One region of the Stenotrophomonas sp. CS3K5 genome, then DNA from elsewhere that is predicted to be linked to it. Evidence: predicted binding sites of a transcription regulator. Region 1 holds the regulator's gene; the other holds the start of a gene.

Region 1 (8,533 bases):
TCGGCCAGGCTGGCCAGGGTCTGCCGGGCGTGCACGTCCAGCGCCGCCGAGCCGGTGGGGAACAGGATGTCGCTGTTGATCTCCACTTCGATCCACAGCTCGGTACGGCGCACGCTGATCATGCCGCGGTCGATCAACGGTGCCAGCGCGGCGGTGAGGCGGTCGGCGATGCTGTTGAGCTGGCGCTCGGCGCGTGCGATCTGTTCCTGGTTGTGCACCGACACCGGCATGCGCATCTGCGAGGCCATCGACGGCAGCAGCGTCGGATCATGCGAGGGTGCCGGCGCCGAAGGGCCGATCTTGGTGCCGGACTTGATCACCGACGGGCTGTCCCAGCCGCCACCCTGCACCTGCTTGTTGCCGACCTGCACCGGATTGATGGTGCGCGGCGCACCGCCGAAGGCGTCGGTGAGCGCGTCGGCCATGATCCGGTACTTGCCCTCGTTGACCGAGGAGATCGCGTACATGACCACGAAGAAGGCGAGCAGCAGCGTCATCAGGTCGGCATAGGGGATCGCCCATGCTTCGTGGTTGGCGTGCTCTTCGTGGTGCTTGCGGCGGGCCATGTCAGTGCAGGAAGCCGGAGAGGTTGGTTTCGATGTTGCGCGGGTTCTCGCCCTGGGCGATCGAGATCAGGCCTTCGATGACCATTTCGCGGTCGCGCGTGTTGTGCGAGATCACACTCTTGAGCTTGGCGGCGATCGGCAGGAACAGCAGGTTGGCCGAGGCGATGCCATAGATGGTGGCGGTGAACGCGGCGGCGATGCCATGGCCGAGCTTGCTCGGGTCGGCCAGGTTCTTCATCACTGCGATCAGGCCGAGCACGGCGCCGATGATGCCGAGGGTGGGTGCGTAGATGCCCATCGCCTCGAATACCTTGGCGCCGGCCTGGTCCTGGTGCTCCTGGCTGCCCAGTTCGATTTCCAGCATGTGCCGCATCGATTCGGGCTCCACGCCGTCCACCAGCAGCTGCAGCCCCTTGCGCAGGAACGGGTCCTGCTGTGCTTCCACCTGCGATTCCAGGCCCAGCAGGCCCTGGCGACGGGCGATGTTGCTCCATTCCACGATCTGGCGGATCAGCTCGTGGCGATCGCTGTTCGGCGGGCGCACGACCCAGCGCACGATCTTGAAGGCGTGCTTGAACACGGCCGGTGAGGTGTGCAGCAGGATCGCCGCGACGGTGCCGACGATGACAATCACAAAGGCCGCAGGCGACCACAACGATGCCAGCCCGGCGCCCTTGAGGATGCTGCCACCGACCAGCGAGGCCAGGGCGAGAAAGAGTCCAATGAGGCTGAGTCTATCCATGGATCCGGTATCGGCTTGTGTGAATGGGACTTGAGACACCGGGCGTTCGTGTACAGACGGTAGTCACAGTTTCTGGGGGCGCCGGGCGGGGCCCGGCGGGGGTCATCGCAGGCCGTCCACGTCCAGGATCAGCGCCATGCGACCATCGCCGATCAAGGTTGCACCGGCATAACCGCGCAGGCCGCGCAGGGCTTTGGGCAGCGGCTTGATGACCACTTCCTCGCGCCCGCGCACCTGGTCCACGACCAGCCCGAAGCGTGCCTCGCCGGCCTGCAGCACCACAATGGTCAGCAGGGTGGAGGCGGCCGGCGTCACATCCAGCCACTGGCGCAGATCGACCAGCGGCAGGGTGTGCGAGCGGCGGTCGAGCACGGCACGGCCATCGAACCAGCCCAGCGAGGTGCGCGGCGCGTGCAGCACTTCCATCACGCGCGCCAGCGGCAGCGCGTAGACGTCCTCGCCGGCCTGCACCAGCAGCGTCGGCAGGATCGCCAGGGTCAGCGGTACGCGGATCAGGAAGCGGCTGCCACGGCCCAGCTCCGACTGGATCTGGATCTGGCCGCTGAGTTCGCGGATACGGGACTGCACCACGTCCATGCCGACGCCGCGGCCGGAGATGTCGGTCACCTGCTGCTTGGTCGAGAAGCCGGGCAGGAACACCAGGTGCAGGCATTCCTCGCTGCTCAGGCGGGCGGCGGCTTCCGGATCGATCAGGCCCTTCTCGCGTGCCTTGGCGCGCAGCTTTTCCGGGTCGATGCCGGCGCCATCGTCCTGCACCTCGATGCTGACGTAGTCACCTTCCTGCTGCGCCGACAGGCGCACATGGCCCATCCGCGGCTTGCCCTGCGCTTCGCGCAGTTCGGGCATTTCCACGCCATGGTCGATGGCATTGCGGACCAGGTGAACCAGCGGGTCGGCCAGGGCTTCGACCAGGTTGCGGTCGAGCTCGGTCTCGGCGCCGATCAGTTCCAGATCCACTTCCTTCTTCAGCGAGCGGGCGACATCGCGGGCGACCTTGGGGAAGCGCGAGAACACCTTGCCGACCGGCTGCATGCGGGTGCGCATCACCGCCGACTGCAGTCGCGCGGTGGCGATGTCCAGGGTGGATACGGCGCGGTCCAGCTCTTCATCGCGCAGGCGTGCGCGCAGCGTCTTCAGGCGGTTGCGTGACAGCACCAGCTCGCCGATCAGGTTGACGATCGCATCCAGGCGCTTGGTATCCACGCGCACGGTGTGCTCGGCTTCGGCCAGCGGCTTGGCGGCCGGCTTGGCTGCCGGGGTGGCGGCCGCCGGGCGCGGCGCAGGCGTCGCAGCGACCGGCGTGGCGGCGACCGGCTTGCTGCCGGGCGCGGCGCCACCGTGCAGCTGGTCGAGCAGGGCTTCGAACTCGTCTTCGCTGATCAGGCCGTCGTCGGCCTTCTTCGCCGGCGCGACCGCGGTCGGCGCGTTGCCGCCGTGCAGCTGGTCGAGCAGGGCCTCGAATTCGTCTTCGGTGATCAGGTCGCCGCCGGCAGCGGCGGGTGCGGCGGCGGTCGGGGCTGCGGTACCGCCACCGTGCATGTCGAACTGTGCGATCAGCTCCGGCGGCGCATAACCCGGCTCGGTGCCCGAGGACACCGCGTCGAGCATCGACTGCAGGTAATCCAGCGACTGCTGGGCCGCGTCGAAGTGATGGGCCTGCAGCACGGCCTGGCCGGCGCGCGCGATGCCGAGGGCTTCTTCGGCGGCGTGGCACAACTCGACCATGGCGGTGACGCCGAGGAAGCCGGCGCCGCCCTTGAGCGTGTGGTAGCCGCGGAACACCGCGTTGAGCTGCTCGCTGTCCTGCGGCGCCTGCTCCAGCGACACCAGCTGTTCGCCCAGGCGGTCCAGGATTTCCTGTGCCTCGATGATGAAATCGGCAGTGATGTCGTCGGATACCGCGCTCATGCTTACAGCCCCAGATCCGACAACAGGTCGTCGGCGTCGTTCTGCGAGACCGCGTGGCGGTCCAGTCCCTTCAGTGCCGGCCCGGCCAGTTCCGGGTCGGTGCGATGCTGTTCCGGCGGCAGGCCGAGCGCGCCGAAGCCTTCGTGCACGCGGCGCACGATGCCGACCACGCGACGGATGATCTGCCCGGTCAGGTCCTGGTAGCTCTGGGTCAGGGCGATCTCGGTGAGGTTGTGGCGGATGCGCTCTAGCTGCGCGTCCTGGCCCGGCTGCAGGCCTTCGGCGCGCAGTTGCTCGGTCAGGCTGCGGCATTCCTCGGCCAGGTCCAGGGTGCGGTGGGTGGCCTGTTCGGTCATCGCCACCACGTGGTCCAGGCGCGCGCAGGCGTCGTCCAGTTCACCGGCATCGCTGGGCACGGTCGGCAGTTCACCCAGCGCCTGGCCGAGTTCGCGGGCCAGCCGCGAAAGACCGCTCATCATCGGCTGCGTGCGCAGCGCGACCAGTCCGTCGATGCGCTGCCGCCAGGCGGCCTCGTCACCGGACTCCAGCGCGTCCAGGGCTTCCTGCAGGCGCAGGGCAAGGGCGTTCTTGTCGACCGTGGTATCCATCAGGCGCTGGCCGCCAGGCGTTCGAAGATCTTGCCCAGCTTTTCTTCCAGGGTCTGCGCGGTGAACGGCTTGATGATGTAGCCGTTGACGCCGCTCTGGGCGGCTTCGATGATCTGCTCGCGCTTGGCTTCGGCGGTCACCATCAACACCGGCAGGGTCTTCAGCTTGGCATCGGCGCGGATCGCCTTGAGCAGCTCGATGCCGGTCATCACCGGCATGTTCCAGTCGGTGACCACGAAATCGAACGGCTGGCTCTGCAGCAGCGACAGCGCGGCATGCCCGTCCTCGGCTTCGGCGGTGTTGGTGAAGCCCAGATCGCCCAGCAGGTTCTTGACGATGCGACGCATGGTCGAGAAGTCGTCGACGATCAGGATGCGCATGTTCTTGTTCAAAGCAGAGTTCCTTTGTTGTTCATTCCGGGCGGCCGGGGGCAGACGCCTCGGGGATGTTCATTCTTCAAGGCCGGCGTCGACCGCCTCGAAAATCTTCAGTCGGCCACGCAGGCGCAGCACCGCCTGGCCGTGGATCTGGCAGACCCGCGACTCGCTCACGCCGAGCACCGCACCGATCTCCTTCAGGTTCAGCTCCTGCTCGTAGTAGAGCGAGAGCACCAGCTGTTCGCGCTCGGGCAGGTGGCCGATGGCCTTGCCCAGCTCGCGGCCGAACTCGCCGCGCTCCAGCACCTGCTGCGGGGTCGGGCCGCCCTGGGCGACGGTATCCAGTTCGCCCTGGTCCTCGATACGCGATTCCAGGCTCAGCACCTGGCCGCGCGCGGCGTCTTCCATCAGCCGCAGGTATTCGGGCAGCGGCATGTCCATCGCGGCGGCCACTTCGGTGGCGCTGGCGGCACGGCCACTGCTCTGTTCCAGGCGGCGGATGGTGGCAGCAGCATCGCGTGCACGGCGGTGCACCGAACGCGGCACCCAATCGCCACGACGGATCTCGTCGATCATCGAACCGCGGATGCGGATCGACGCGTAGGTCTCGAACGAGGCGCCCTGGTCGGCGTCGTAGCTGCGCGAGGCCTCGATCAGGCCCATCATGCCGGCCTGGATCAGGTCGTCGACTTCGACGCTGGCCGGCAGGCGTGCGGCCAGGTGGTGGGCGATGCGCCGCACCAGGTCCGAATGCTGGGCGATGACCTCGTTGGCCGCCGAGCGCTGGACCTCCCGGTACTGGGCTGCGCCTTTCATGCGGCCACCCCGCGCTGCTTGAGGATGCGTTCGAGGAAGAACTCGACGCCGCCACGCGGTTCGGTCGGCGCCTGCCAGCGCGCGGTGCGCCGTGCGATCTCGGTGATCGCCAGTGCAGCCGGGCTGGATGGGTAGGCCTTGACCACCGGCTGCTGGCGCTGCACCGACAGGCGCAACCAGTCATCCTGCGGCACGCAGCCCAGGTAATTCAATGAGACATCGGCCAGGAACTTCTCGCAGACGCGGGTCAGCTTTTCGTACAGCACGCGGCCTTCGTTGGGGTCGCGCACCATGTTGGCCACCACCTGGATGCGGTCCACCCCACGCTCGCGCGAGAGCACCTTGATCAGCGCGTAGGCGTCGGTGATCGAGGCCGGTTCGTCGCAGACCACCACCACGGTGTCCTGTGCGGCCTGGCAGAAGGTCAGCACGCCATCGGTGATGCCGGCGGCGGTGTCCACCACCATGATGTCCAGCTCGCGCTCCAGTTCGGAGAACACGTTGACCAGGCCGACGTGCTCGGCCGGGGCCAGTTCGGCCATGTGCCGGCGGCCGGACGCGGCCGGGACCACCAGCACGCCGTTCGGGCCTTCGACGATGACGTCATCCAGCGAGCAGCGGCCGGCGACCAGGTCGGCCAGCGTGAAGGTGGGGTTCAACCCCAGGATCACGTCGATGTTGGCCAGGCCCAGGTCCGCATCCAGCAGCAGCGTGCGCTTGCCCATGCCGGCCAGCGCCACGGCCAGGTTGGCCGACACGTTGGTCTTGCCCACGCCGCCCTTGCCGCCGGTCACGGCAATGGTGCGCACAGGGCCGAGCGGCTCGCTGCGGGTGGCCGACAGCGGGAAGGTCTTGGTCAGCTTGGCGTACTCACGCGACGGCATGGTTCAACTCCGGGTTGCAGGGCATATCGGCCGCTCGGCGCAAATCTTCAAGGCGAAGTACGAGATTGGCCGCACTGGCCCGGTGCAGGTCCTCCGGTACGTCCTGGCCGTCAGTCACCCAGGTGATCGGCAGGCTGTGATCCACGGCCACCGACAGCGCGTTGCCGAAACGGCCGGTCTCGTCCAGCTTGCTCAGCACCAGCCCCTGCAGGTTGGCCGCGCCAAAGCGGCGGACCACCTCGTCCATGTCGCCGAAACTGGTGTTGGCCGGCAGCACCAGCAGGGTGCGCACCTGGCGGGCGGCGCGCAGCCACTGCAGCTGGGCGGCCAGTGCGCGGTCACGCGGGCCCAGGCCGGCTGTGTCGATCAGCACCAGCTTGTAGTCCTTCAGGCGTTCCAGCAGCTGGTCCAGGTCGGTACCGCTGTTGGCCTCGTGCACGGCGATGCCGAGCTGGCGGCCGTAGCCGTACAGCTGTTCGCGGGCGCCGATGCGGGTGGTGTCGGTGGTCACCAGGGCAACGTCACGCGGGGCGTGCTTCTCGGCGAAGCGCGAGGCCAGCTTGGCGATGGTGGTGGTCTTGCCGGCGCCGGTCGGGCCGACCAGCGCGATCACACCGCCTTCTTCCAGCGGGTCGACCGGGGCGATCGGCAGCTTGCGCGAGATCAGCCCCAGCATCAGGCCGCGGCCGCGGTGGGCTTCGGTCTCCAGTGGGATCTGCATGGCCACGTCGCGGGCCAGGCCAGCGTCGAAGCCGTACTCATCCATCAGGTCCAGGGCGGTGGCACGCACCGGGCAGCCGCGCAGGCGCTCGTCGGTGAAGCGGTTCATCTCGCGCTCGATCACCTGGCGCATGCCGGCCACTTCCTGGCGCAGCTGGCGGATCTCGGCGTCGTCCTGGGCCACCACGGTCAGCGCCGGGGCCGGCGCCAGCATCGGCGCCGGGCTGGCGTCGTCGTCGGCGTCCACCGGTGCCGGTTCGCTGACGGTCGATTCGGCCGGCGCCTCGGCCACGGCGGCAGTCGGCAGCGGCGGCGGCTGCACTGCCGGGGCGGGGCTTTCGTGATGCGTTTCGTGCGGCGGGTCGATCTGGAAGCGGGCGCGGTTGGGTGCTGCTACGGCCACCGCTGCCGGCGCGACGATGGGCTCGGCGAACGGGGCGAAGATCTGTTCCGGCAGCGTCGGTTCGTTGACGGCGGCGCGCGCCAGGGTGGCGGCGAAGCCGGTGCTGCCACGGGTCGGCACGATCTCGTCGGCGCTGTCCAGGGTGCGGCCGGTGGCACCGACCGCGGCGCGGGCCAGGGCCGCCACCGCCGAGGTGGTGGCGGCGACCGGTTCCGGTGCCGGGGTGCTGCTGCGGCGGCGGGTGACGGCGGCAATCACCGCATCGGCGGCGGTGCGCGGCTTCGGTGCCGGCGGCGGCGCCACGTCACGGCGCGAGGCTTCCAGTGCACGCTGCACGGCGCTCTCATCGTAGTTGGCGGCGGCCACGATCTCGATGCCTTCCTCGATCCGGCGGTTGGACAGGATCACGGCGTCGGGGCCGTGCTCCTTGCGCACCAGGTTCATGGCCGAGCGCATGTCGGCGGCGACGAATCGTTTGATTTTCATGCTGTGGTCACGGGACGAAGACGGCGGGGTGGCGTTCGGGGAACTCGGGTGGTCGGTGGTCTGCACGGTGCGGGTTCCCCTTGGTATCTGTCTGTTGCGTTGGTTCGGAAGTGGTGTCTGTTTTCTGGCGCATCGGCGGGCGGCGTCAGCTGATCGTTCCGACCAGCTTCAGGCGCTTGTCCTCCGGCACCTCGCTGTAGGCCAGGACCGACAGCGACGGAACGCTGTGGCGGACCAGGCGCGCCAGCGCGGCGCGCACCGGGCCGGGTACCAGCACGACCGCGGGCTCGTTGCGGGCTTCCTGCTTGCTGACACAGTCGGCCAGGCTCTGGTGCAGTCGCTCGGCGAGTCCGGGTTCCAGCGCGGCGCCGTTGCCCTGCGTGGACTCCTGCAAGACACGTTCCAATTGCGGGTTGAGGGTGAACACCGGCAGCTCCGCCGACATTCCGGCGATCTCCTGCACGATGAAGCGGCCCAGCGCGGTGCGCACCGCGGCGGTCAGCACGGCCGGGTCCTGGCTGCCGGGGGCATGTTCGACCAGCGATTCGGCGATCTTGCGCAGCTGGCGGATCGGGATGCGCTCGACCAGCAGGTTCTGCAGCACGCGTACCACGGCCGACAGCGGCAACGCCTTGGGCGTCAGATCTTCGACGAGCTTGGGCGCACTCTTGGCCAGGTTGGCCAGCAGGTGCTGCACTTCTTCGTGGCCGAGCAGTTCCGGGGCGTGCTCGCGGATCAGGTGCGAAAGATGGGTGGCCACCACGGTGGCCGGGTCGACCACGGTGTAGCCCAGCGTTTCGGCCTGGGCGCGCTGGTGCGGCTGGATCCAGGTGGCATCCAGGCCGAACGCGGGGTCCTTGCCGGCGATGCCTTCCAGCGTACCCAGGGCGCTGCCCGGGTCCAGCGCCAGTTCGCGGTCCGGATGGATCTCGGCGGTGGCCACCGGCACGCCGTGCACCAGCACGCGATAGCCGTTGGCCGGCAGTTCCAGGTTGTCGCGGA
Region 2 (8,533 bases), on a different contig from region 1:
GGCCAGCACACCCAGCTGCCAGCCGGAGACCTCGCGGTCGATGCCGACCAGCAGGCCGTTGCTGTTGGCTTCGGTACGGGCGGTGTTGAAATCACCGTCCAGCTTGCCGTTGCCACCGATCGCCTGGACCCAGGCACCGGTCGCATCGCCGGTCTCGGCACCGGGCGCGGCGGCACCGGCACGGCGCGACAGCGCGGCATCGCGCACATAGCGGCTGCCCTCGACCAGGGCCAGAGCGGTGGCCGGATGCAGCTCGCCACTGAGGCCGTCAAGCACGCCGCCGACCTGCTGCGGGAACAGCTGGGTGAGCGGCTTGGGCAGGCCCTGGTTGATCGGCAGCAGGTCAGCGGCACCCGCCACTGCGCGCTGGTTGGGGGTGGTGGCAGCGGTAGTCAGGGAAGCACCGCGGGCAACGTCGATACGCGCACCATTGGCGCCGTAGGCCAGGCTGAACTGCAGGAACGGCGAGAACGCGCTGAAGTCGGTCTTGGCGAACTGGCCGCTGACACCGCCGTCGGCGCGCAGGAAGTTGAACTGTTCGCCGAGGTAGTACACGCCCGGTTCCGGTAGTGCGACCAGAGTACCGCCGAGCGTGGCGGTGCCGGTGACGTGCAGCTGGTCGCTGCGGCCACCCGGAGCCAGTTCCGCGGCATACACGCCGGTGGCGCCCTGCACGTAGTTGCCGTTGATGGTGAGTGTGCCGATCGAGTTGCCCGGTGCGATGATGCCGTCCACGCGGGTGGTGCCCAGCGTACCGATGCCCTTCAGCAGGCCGTTGGCGCCGACCGTGGTGGTGCCGCCGGTCTGGGTGCCGTTGAATGACACCACGCCGCCGTTGACGGTCAGGCTGCTGTTCTTCAGCAGGCCGCTGCTGCTGACCGTGCTGACGCCGCCGCTGGTGTTCAGTGCGGTGGAGACCAGGCTGCCGTTGAGCAGGAACTGGCCGCCCTGCACCTCGACCGCTGACGTCAGCGTGTTGGTGCCATTCAATTCCAGCGTGCCGTCGCGCAGCATAGCGCCGTTGAAGCTGTTGTTGCCGCTCAGGCGCAGCCAGCCGATGCCGGACTTGGTCAGCTTGCCGGGGCCGCCGATGTCATTGGTCCAGTTGTCCCAGGCGTCGCCTTCCCAGACCTTCAGGCCACCGGCCTTCTGGTTCATCACCACGTTGGTGTCCACGCGCAGCGAGCCGTAGCCTTCGATGGCCTTCTTCAGATCGACCATGCCCCAGCCGTAGATTGGATCGATGCCTGCTGCACCCAGGTCGCGCGCGGTGGTCAGCAGCACGTCGCGCACCTGGGCGTTGTCCAGATACGGGAAGCGCTCCATCAGCAGGCCCAGCGCGCCGGTGATGTGTGGCGCCGCCATCGACGTGCCCGTCTTGGTGCCATAGACGTACTGGGTGTTCTCGCTGTCGATGATCAGGCGGACGTAGGCCGAAGTGTTCTCGACGCGGCCCTGGATATCACCGGACACGATGGTGCTCAGGATGTCGGTACCGGGAGCCGAGATGCACCAGTTGGCGGCAACGCCGCAGATGCTGGAACTGCCATCGATCACGTAGTCGGTTTCGCCCGCAGCAGCATTGGGCCGGCGGACGTTGGCCACTGCCAGCCAGTACGGTTCCAGTTCGGGCTTCCAGCGCGGCATGGCGGCCGTGATTCCGGCGACGGCGCCACTGCCGTTGCCAGCTGACCACACTTGGATGAGCGTGGAGCCGGGGGTATCGCCATTGCTGGCGTAGATGCTGCCGTACACGCCGTAGTCGGCACCGATGTTGGCGTACTGCTGGTCCAGCGCGGCGGCGGTCATGTTGCGCGTGGAGATGCCCCAGCTGTGATTGATGGCGCGCACGCCCTGCGCCTGGATCTGCGCATACATGTCCAGCGTCGCGGCGTCGTCCGGATCAGTTCGATAGACAGCACGCGGACGGTAGTAGTTGTCCGGATCCAGGCGCCACTCGTAGTAGGTGTCGCCAAACACCCGGGCGGCGGTGAGGTCTGAACCAAATGCCACGCCGTGCATACCCGTGCCATCGCGGTTGGCACCGATGGTGCCCAGCACATGCGTGCCGTGGTCGGCATAGCTGAAGCCGTACGGCTGGCCGGCGGCGATCAGGCGTGCGGCGAGTGCTGCCGGAACGCCGGCGCCGAGACCGTAGTAGTTGTAGCCGGGCTGTTCGCCACGGGTCTGCCCGCAAGCACCGGCACCTGCGACTACGCCCGGTGTCGCGCAGTCCGCGCCGATGGTGATGCTGGAAGTGTTGCGGCCGGAGAATTCGGGATGGGCCAGTGCCGAACCGGAGTCGAACAGCGCCAGGCGCACGCCCTTGCCAGTCAGGCCGCGTGCGTAGGCATGGTCGGCCCCCATCGCAGCCAGGCCCCAATCGGCATTGAATTCGTCACTGCGCCAGCTTGCCGGGTCACCCGGGTTGCCGAGAATGGCGGGGGGAGTCGCCGCAGGGGCAGCGGCCGTCGCTGCCGGTGCCGTGCCGGTGGCAGGTTGCGCCCACGCAGCCTGCAGTTGGCGCTGCTGCTGCCAGGCATCAAGTGATTCGCTGGCCAGGGCGGGCAGCGCGGTAGCCAGCAGCAGCGAACTGGCAACGGCAAGCGCCAGCGGGCGGTGCGACAGGGAGCGGGACGAACGGCCGTACAGCGGGTGATTCATCGGACAACTTCCTTGGTTGACGGACAACAACGCCGTTAACGCCAAGGCGGGGCAACACCCCCCAGTAATGTGAAGGTAATTTTATGAACGCGTTAATTTTGCGTGACAGAGGCGTTCACGTGGTCTCCCGACGGCCGCTTTACCGTGGGCCGGCCTGGGCTCACCAGGCTTATCAAGGAGTGATATCGATGCGTACTTTCAGGAAAGTGATCACGGCGGCGGTGTTCGCGTTGGCCTGTACCGGTTCGGTGGCCGTGGCCGGGCCGGTGGAACCCTGCGACCGGCCGTGCTGGCGGGCCTACCAGGCGTGCTTGTCCACCGGCGGAGATGCCACCGAGTGCGAGCAGGCGTACAACACCTGTGTGATCGATCTCTGCATGGGCGTGTGAGTCGCGCCGGTTGAAGCGGCATGATGTGGGGCCCCGTCAGCGACGGGGCTCTTCTGTTTCCGCCGAAGGAGTCTCATGGCTGTCAAACGTGTCGTCGCCAACATCGCCACCCCGGACCCGTCACGTGCGGCGGCCTTCTATACCGGTCTGCTGGGCATGCCGGTGGTGATGGACCACGGATGGATCGTCACCCACGGCGGCCAGGGCAACGCGCTGGCCCAGATCAGTTTCGCCAGCGAAGGCGGCGGCGGTGCGCCGGTGCCGGACCTGTCGATCGAGGTGGACGATCTGCAGCAGGTGCTCGACCGCGTGCACGCGGCTGGCATCGCACTGGAATACGGGCCGGCCGACGAGCCGTGGGGCGTGCGTCGCTTCTTCGTCCGCGATCCGTTCGGGCGCCTGCTCAATATCCTGGCTCACCGCTGAGCGAGGCAGGCGGCCCGTCCGTAGCCCGCTCAGCCCTGCTGCCGCGGCGAGCGTTCGGCCAGCGGCTCATCGGCCGGTTGTTGCTGTTGCTGCCGCATGCCTGCGTGGCGGGCGTGACCTCCTTCGCGGCCGATGGCGGCCATGTGCTGGCGGTCGCGGCTGATGGCCTGGCCGCCCTTGCGGCCGGCAAGGCGCGCTTCGGCCGGGCTGAATTCGTGCGCATTGCCGGAGGCATGCGCTGCACGGCCGCCCTTGGCGGCGATCGCGCGCTGCTTGTCCTGGTCCATCGAAGCGAAGCCGCGTTGGGAAGTGCCGCGCTGCGGGTCGGCCATGGGAACTCTCCAGAGCAGGGAGGAAAGCAGCATCCTTGCCGATGCCCGGCTAAGGCCATGTCCGCGCGGGCGGCGCAGCCTTCACGCCACGCCGCAGTTGCGTTCACGCGCCGCTACGGTAGCGAACACAGCGTTGGCGGCGGTGCTATCGCAGATGACCGATGGCTTGCCTAGAATCGCAGCATCCCGGTAGTTCCCGGGAGCCTCGAGTGAATGGACTCAATGAAGATTCTGTTGACCGGCAGTTCCGGGCGGATCGCACGCGCGATCTTCGGTGCGCTGGCGGCGACCCATGAAGTGGTGGGGCTGGATCGCAGCCCATTCGCCACCACCCGCATCATTGCCGATGTCGCCGACCGCCAGGCTGTGGCGCGCGCGGTGCAGGGTGTCGACGCGGTGATCCACACCGCCGCCCTGCACGCACCGCACGTGGGCCTGGTGCCCGATGCGGTGTTCCAGCAGATCAATGTGGACGCCACGGCCCACCTGCTGCAGGCGGCACGCGAGGCGGGCGCACGGCGCTTCGTGCTGACCAGCACCACGGCGCTGTACGGCCATGCGGTGGTCGCCGGCGGCTGCCGTTGGATCGACGAAGATACCGAGCCGTTGCCGCGTACGATCTACCACCGTACCAAGCTGCAGGCCGAGGCCCTGGCCGAGGCTGCGGTGGCGCCCGGGTTCAGCGTGCGCGTACTGCGCATGGGCCGCTGCTTCCCCGAACCTCCCGAACGCATGGCGATGTTCCGCCTGCATCGTGGCCTGGACGCGCGTGATGTGGCCAGCGCACACGCCACGCTGCTGCTGGATGCGGGCGAGGGGTTCGCGCGTTACGTCGCCTGTGCGCCCACCCCGTTCCGGCGCGAGGACTGCCTGGACCTGGCCGCGCGCCCGCGCAGCGTGCTGGCCCGGCGCGCCCCGCAGCTGCTCGCCGAGTTCGAGCGCCGTGGCTGGCCATTGCCGCTCAGCATCGACCGCGTCTATGACAGTGCGCGGTTGCGCAGCGAGCTCGGCTGGCAGCCGCGCTTCGGCCCGGATGATGTGCTGCAGCAGTATGCGGCCGGCAGCATCGAGGTCCTGCCGCGCGCGCAATGGATCAAGGACCGCGTGGCCGAGTAGGCGCAGGTGGCTGTGCGGGCCGCGCTTCATGCCCCGTCCCTGAGCGGATTCAGCAATGTGTAGGCGCGGCGACTCAACCTCGTGGGTACGCGGCCGCTAACCCGGTGCGCTTCCAGTGCCGGGCCAGACCCGGCCGCTGGGGGCCCGCGCGACGGATCGCGCGCCTGCGCGGCGCCTCGCGGTGCCGGTCGTCCTGAACTGCCTTGCGGACCCTTCCATGCCTTCTTCCCGCTCCGCCGCTGCCCGCCGCCCGGGCAGCATCGCCCACAAGCTGATGCTGGGCACTGCCCTGATCGCGCTGCTGTGCTTCGGCCTGACCGCCTTCCTGATCTACCGCCAGGCCAGTGCCAGCCTGATCGACGCCTCGCGCCAGACCATGACCAGTGAGGCCAATGCGGAGGCCCGCCAGGTCGCCGCCGACCTGGGCACCGCCTTCGCCAGCAACGATGCGATGGTCGAAGCCGTGCTGGCCCAGCGCGCACGCGGCGACGTTCCCGACCGCGCCAGCCTGGCCGCGGTCCTCGGCGAGCAGCTGCGCACCCATCCGGAATGGCTGGGCAAGAGCACCATGTGGGAAGCCGAAGCGTTCGATGGCAAGGATGCCGAGTTCGCCAACACCGAGATGCACGACGCCACCGGCCGCTACATGAGCTACTGGGCCTGGCACGAGGGCAAGCCGCAGCAGTCGACCATGACCGACTACACCGAGGCCGCTGACGGTTCGGCCGACTGGTACGTGGTGCCCAGCCGCGACAAGCTGCCCAAGGTCAGCGAACCCTACGCCTACGACATCGCCGGCCAGCAGGTGCTGATGAGCACGCTGAGCTCGCCGATCGTGGAGAACGGCACCTTCCTGGGCGTGTTCACCGTCGACTTCTCGCTGGCGGCCTTGCAGAAGCACCTGGCCACGCTGAAGCCAATGGGCGCCGGCCATGTCGAACTGCTGTCACCCAAGGGCGTGGTGCTGGCCTCGGCCAATGCCGCCGAGATCGGCAAGCCGCGTACTGATGCATTGACCCGCGGCATGCTGGCCGACATCGCGGCCGACCGCCGCTTCGAGGCGTTCACCCCGGATGCCGAGGGCAACGTGCGCGTGTACGTGCCGTTGCGCGTAGGCGATGCACCGCAGCGCTTCGCGCTGGGGGTGGTGATGCCGCATGCAGTGATCGTGGCCGAGGCGCGCCAGCTGCTGTGGCTGACCCTGCTGGTGGGCGTGGTGGCGGCGCTGACGCTCAGCGCCGGCGTGTATGTGCTGCTGCGCCGGCTGGCGATCCGCCCGTTGGCCGAGGCCGTGCGTGTGGCCGGTGATGTGGCCGCCGGCAAGCTGGACAGCACGCTGCCGGCGCGCAGCAACGATGAAGTGGGCCGCCTGCTGGACGCGATGCAGGGCATGCGCGGCCAGTTGCAGGCGGTGATGGCCGCACAGGCGGAAATGGCGCAGCGCCATGAGGCCGGTGAACTGAGCTATCGCATGGATGCGACCGCGTTCCCGGGCGAGTACGGCCGCATGGTCGCCGACAGCAACCAGCTGGTGGCCGCCAGCAATGCCGTCACCCAGCGCCTGGTGGAGGTGATGCAGCGCTATGCGGTGGGCGATCTGAGTGTGGACATGGAAGCGCTGCCGGGCGAGAAGGCGGTGTTCACCGCTGCGATGGCCACCACCAAGCACAACCTGGCCGCGATCAACGAGCAGATCCAGCAGCTGGCGGCGGCCGCTGCCGCCGGCGATTTCGCGGTGCGTGGCGATGTGTCGCGCTTCGATCATGATTTCCGCCGCATGGTGGACACGCTCAACACCATGATGCAGGTCAGCGACCACAACCTGGCCGAACTGTCGACGCTGCTGCGGGCCATTGCCGCCGGAGACCTCAGCGCGCGCATGCACGGTGACTTCCATGGCGTGTTCGCGGTGATGCGCGATGATGCCAACAGCACCGTGCAGCAGCTGACCGGCATCGTCGGGCAGATCCAGCAGTCGGCCGCCAGCATCCGCCTGGCCGCGGGCGAGATCGCCGCCGGCAACAGCGACCTGTCACGCCGCACCGAGCAGCAGGCAGCCAACCTGGAAGAGACGGCGGCCTCGATGGAGGAACTGACCTCCACCGTGCGCCAGAACGCCGACCACGCACTGCAGGCCAATACCCTGGCCGGCTCGGCAGCCGGTGTCGCCAGCGAAGGCGGGCAGGTGGTCAGCCAGGTGGTGCAGACCATGGAGCAGATCGAAGCCTCGTCGCAGCGTATTGCCGAGATCATCTCGGTGATCGATGGCATTGCGTTCCAGACCAACATCCTGGCGCTCAACGCTGCCGTCGAAGCAGCACGTGCCGGTGAACAGGGGCGCGGCTTTGCGGTGGTGGCCAGTGAAGTGCGCGCGCTGGCGCAGCGCTCGGCCGGCGCCGCCAAGGAGATCAAGGAACTGATTGATGCCTCGGTGGCCCAGGTGGGCGCGGGCGCGCAGCTGGTGCACGGTGCAGGCCGCACCATGCAGGAGATCGTCGGCCAGGTCGGCCGGGTCAACGAGATCATGGCCGAGATCTCGGCGGCCTCGCGCGAGCAGTCGGCGGGCATCGAGCAGGTCAACCAGACCGTGGTGCAGATGGACGAGACCACCCAGCAGAACGCTGCGCTGGTGGAGGAAGCCAGCGCTGCGGCACGCGCGATGGAAGAACAGGCCGAGCAGCTGGCGGTGGCGGTGTCGCGCTTCCGCCTGCAGGCCGAACCGCTGCCTGCAGCGCGCCGCGCCGCCTGAACGGCGCCGTGGGCTGAAGCGATTCAGCTTCGGCAGACGGTCGGCAGGGGCGGGAATGAGGCGCCGGGACACCCCGGCGCCACCGTCGGTGACCCCACCGTTACCCACCCGCCTTGTTTTTAGGATAGGGTGCGCAGTTCCGCTGCCGTTCCAGCTGAACCCGGATGGCAGCGGGATGTCCATGGAGGTTGCATGACCACACCTGCTACACCGGAAAACGCACCGGGACCGGTGCTCCTGCCGACACCTGAAGTGGTGCAGGCACAACAACTGCTCGCACGCCAGCAACTGGCGGTGGCCATGGACCGTGCGCGCACGGCGGCCACGCAGAACGCGGCACCGGCCGCGCTGGAAAGCGAGTAACGCGCAACGGCAACGATCGCGCTGGCACATGGCCAGCGCGATCCCGACGCGCATCGATCAGAAGCGTGCGGTCATGCTGAAGAAGTAGCTGCGCCCCGCGACGAAGTAGTCGGTGGAGCCTTCGGCATACAGTTTCTTGTCGGCCAGGTTGCTGACGCCACCGCGCAGGGTCAGTACCTCGTTGACGTTCCATGCCGCGGTCAGGTCATACAGGGTGTAGGCCTTGAAGAAGGTGGTGGCCACGCCGGTCTGCTTGCCGGTGTACTGTGCCGACAGGCTGCTGGAAAACACCGTGTTGGGCGTCCAGTCCAGCGACGAGTATCCCGAGAATTCCGGGGTGTCGATCAGGTTGCGGCCGGTGGTCAGGTTCTTGGCTTCCTTCATCCAGGTCGCCGAGGTGCGCCAGCGCCAGTGCTCGCCGAAGCGCACGTTGAGGTTGCCTTCCATGCCGCTGGTACGCGCGCGCTGGACGTTGCTCATCCGCGTCCACCAGA

What was found. The regulator FliA, encoded in region 1, starts transcription of late flagellar genes. The targets are predictions, from matches to a motif close to TAAAGTTTNNCNNNCNNNGGCCGATAA.
Region 2: a site for FliA is predicted at 5,001-5,027, ahead of AC5YGJ_RS11065 (methyl-accepting chemotaxis protein). Genes of this name have one in related genera too.

What each region holds. Positions count from the first base shown of each region.
Region 1 covers NZ_JCAKRX010000002.1:535,263-543,795, reverse strand. The annotation lists gene motD (flagellar motor protein MotD) at 1-566, opposite strand, end outside; gene AC5YGJ_RS05065 (flagellar motor protein) at 568-1,308, opposite strand; gene AC5YGJ_RS05060 (chemotaxis protein CheA) at 1,411-3,237, opposite strand; gene AC5YGJ_RS05055 (protein phosphatase CheZ) at 3,240-3,845, opposite strand; gene cheY (chemotaxis response regulator CheY) at 3,845-4,237, opposite strand; gene AC5YGJ_RS05045 (RNA polymerase sigma factor FliA) at 4,295-5,038, opposite strand; gene AC5YGJ_RS05040 (MinD/ParA family ATP-binding protein) at 5,035-5,922, opposite strand; gene flhF (flagellar biosynthesis GTPase FlhF) at 5,909-7,531, opposite strand; gene flhA (flagellar biosynthesis protein FlhA) at 7,677-8,533, opposite strand, start outside.
Region 2 covers NZ_JCAKRX010000006.1:155,666-164,198, reverse strand. The annotation lists gene AC5YGJ_RS11090 (autotransporter domain-containing protein) at 1-2,664, opposite strand, end outside; gene AC5YGJ_RS11085 (hypothetical protein) at 2,853-3,053, shown strand; gene AC5YGJ_RS11080 (VOC family protein) at 3,129-3,479, shown strand; gene AC5YGJ_RS11075 (KGG domain-containing protein) at 3,509-3,811, opposite strand; gene AC5YGJ_RS11070 (NAD-dependent epimerase/dehydratase family protein) at 4,034-4,927, shown strand; gene AC5YGJ_RS11065 (methyl-accepting chemotaxis protein) at 5,145-7,676, shown strand; gene AC5YGJ_RS11060 (hypothetical protein) at 7,869-8,039, shown strand; gene AC5YGJ_RS11055 (TonB-dependent receptor domain-containing protein) at 8,097-8,533, opposite strand, start outside.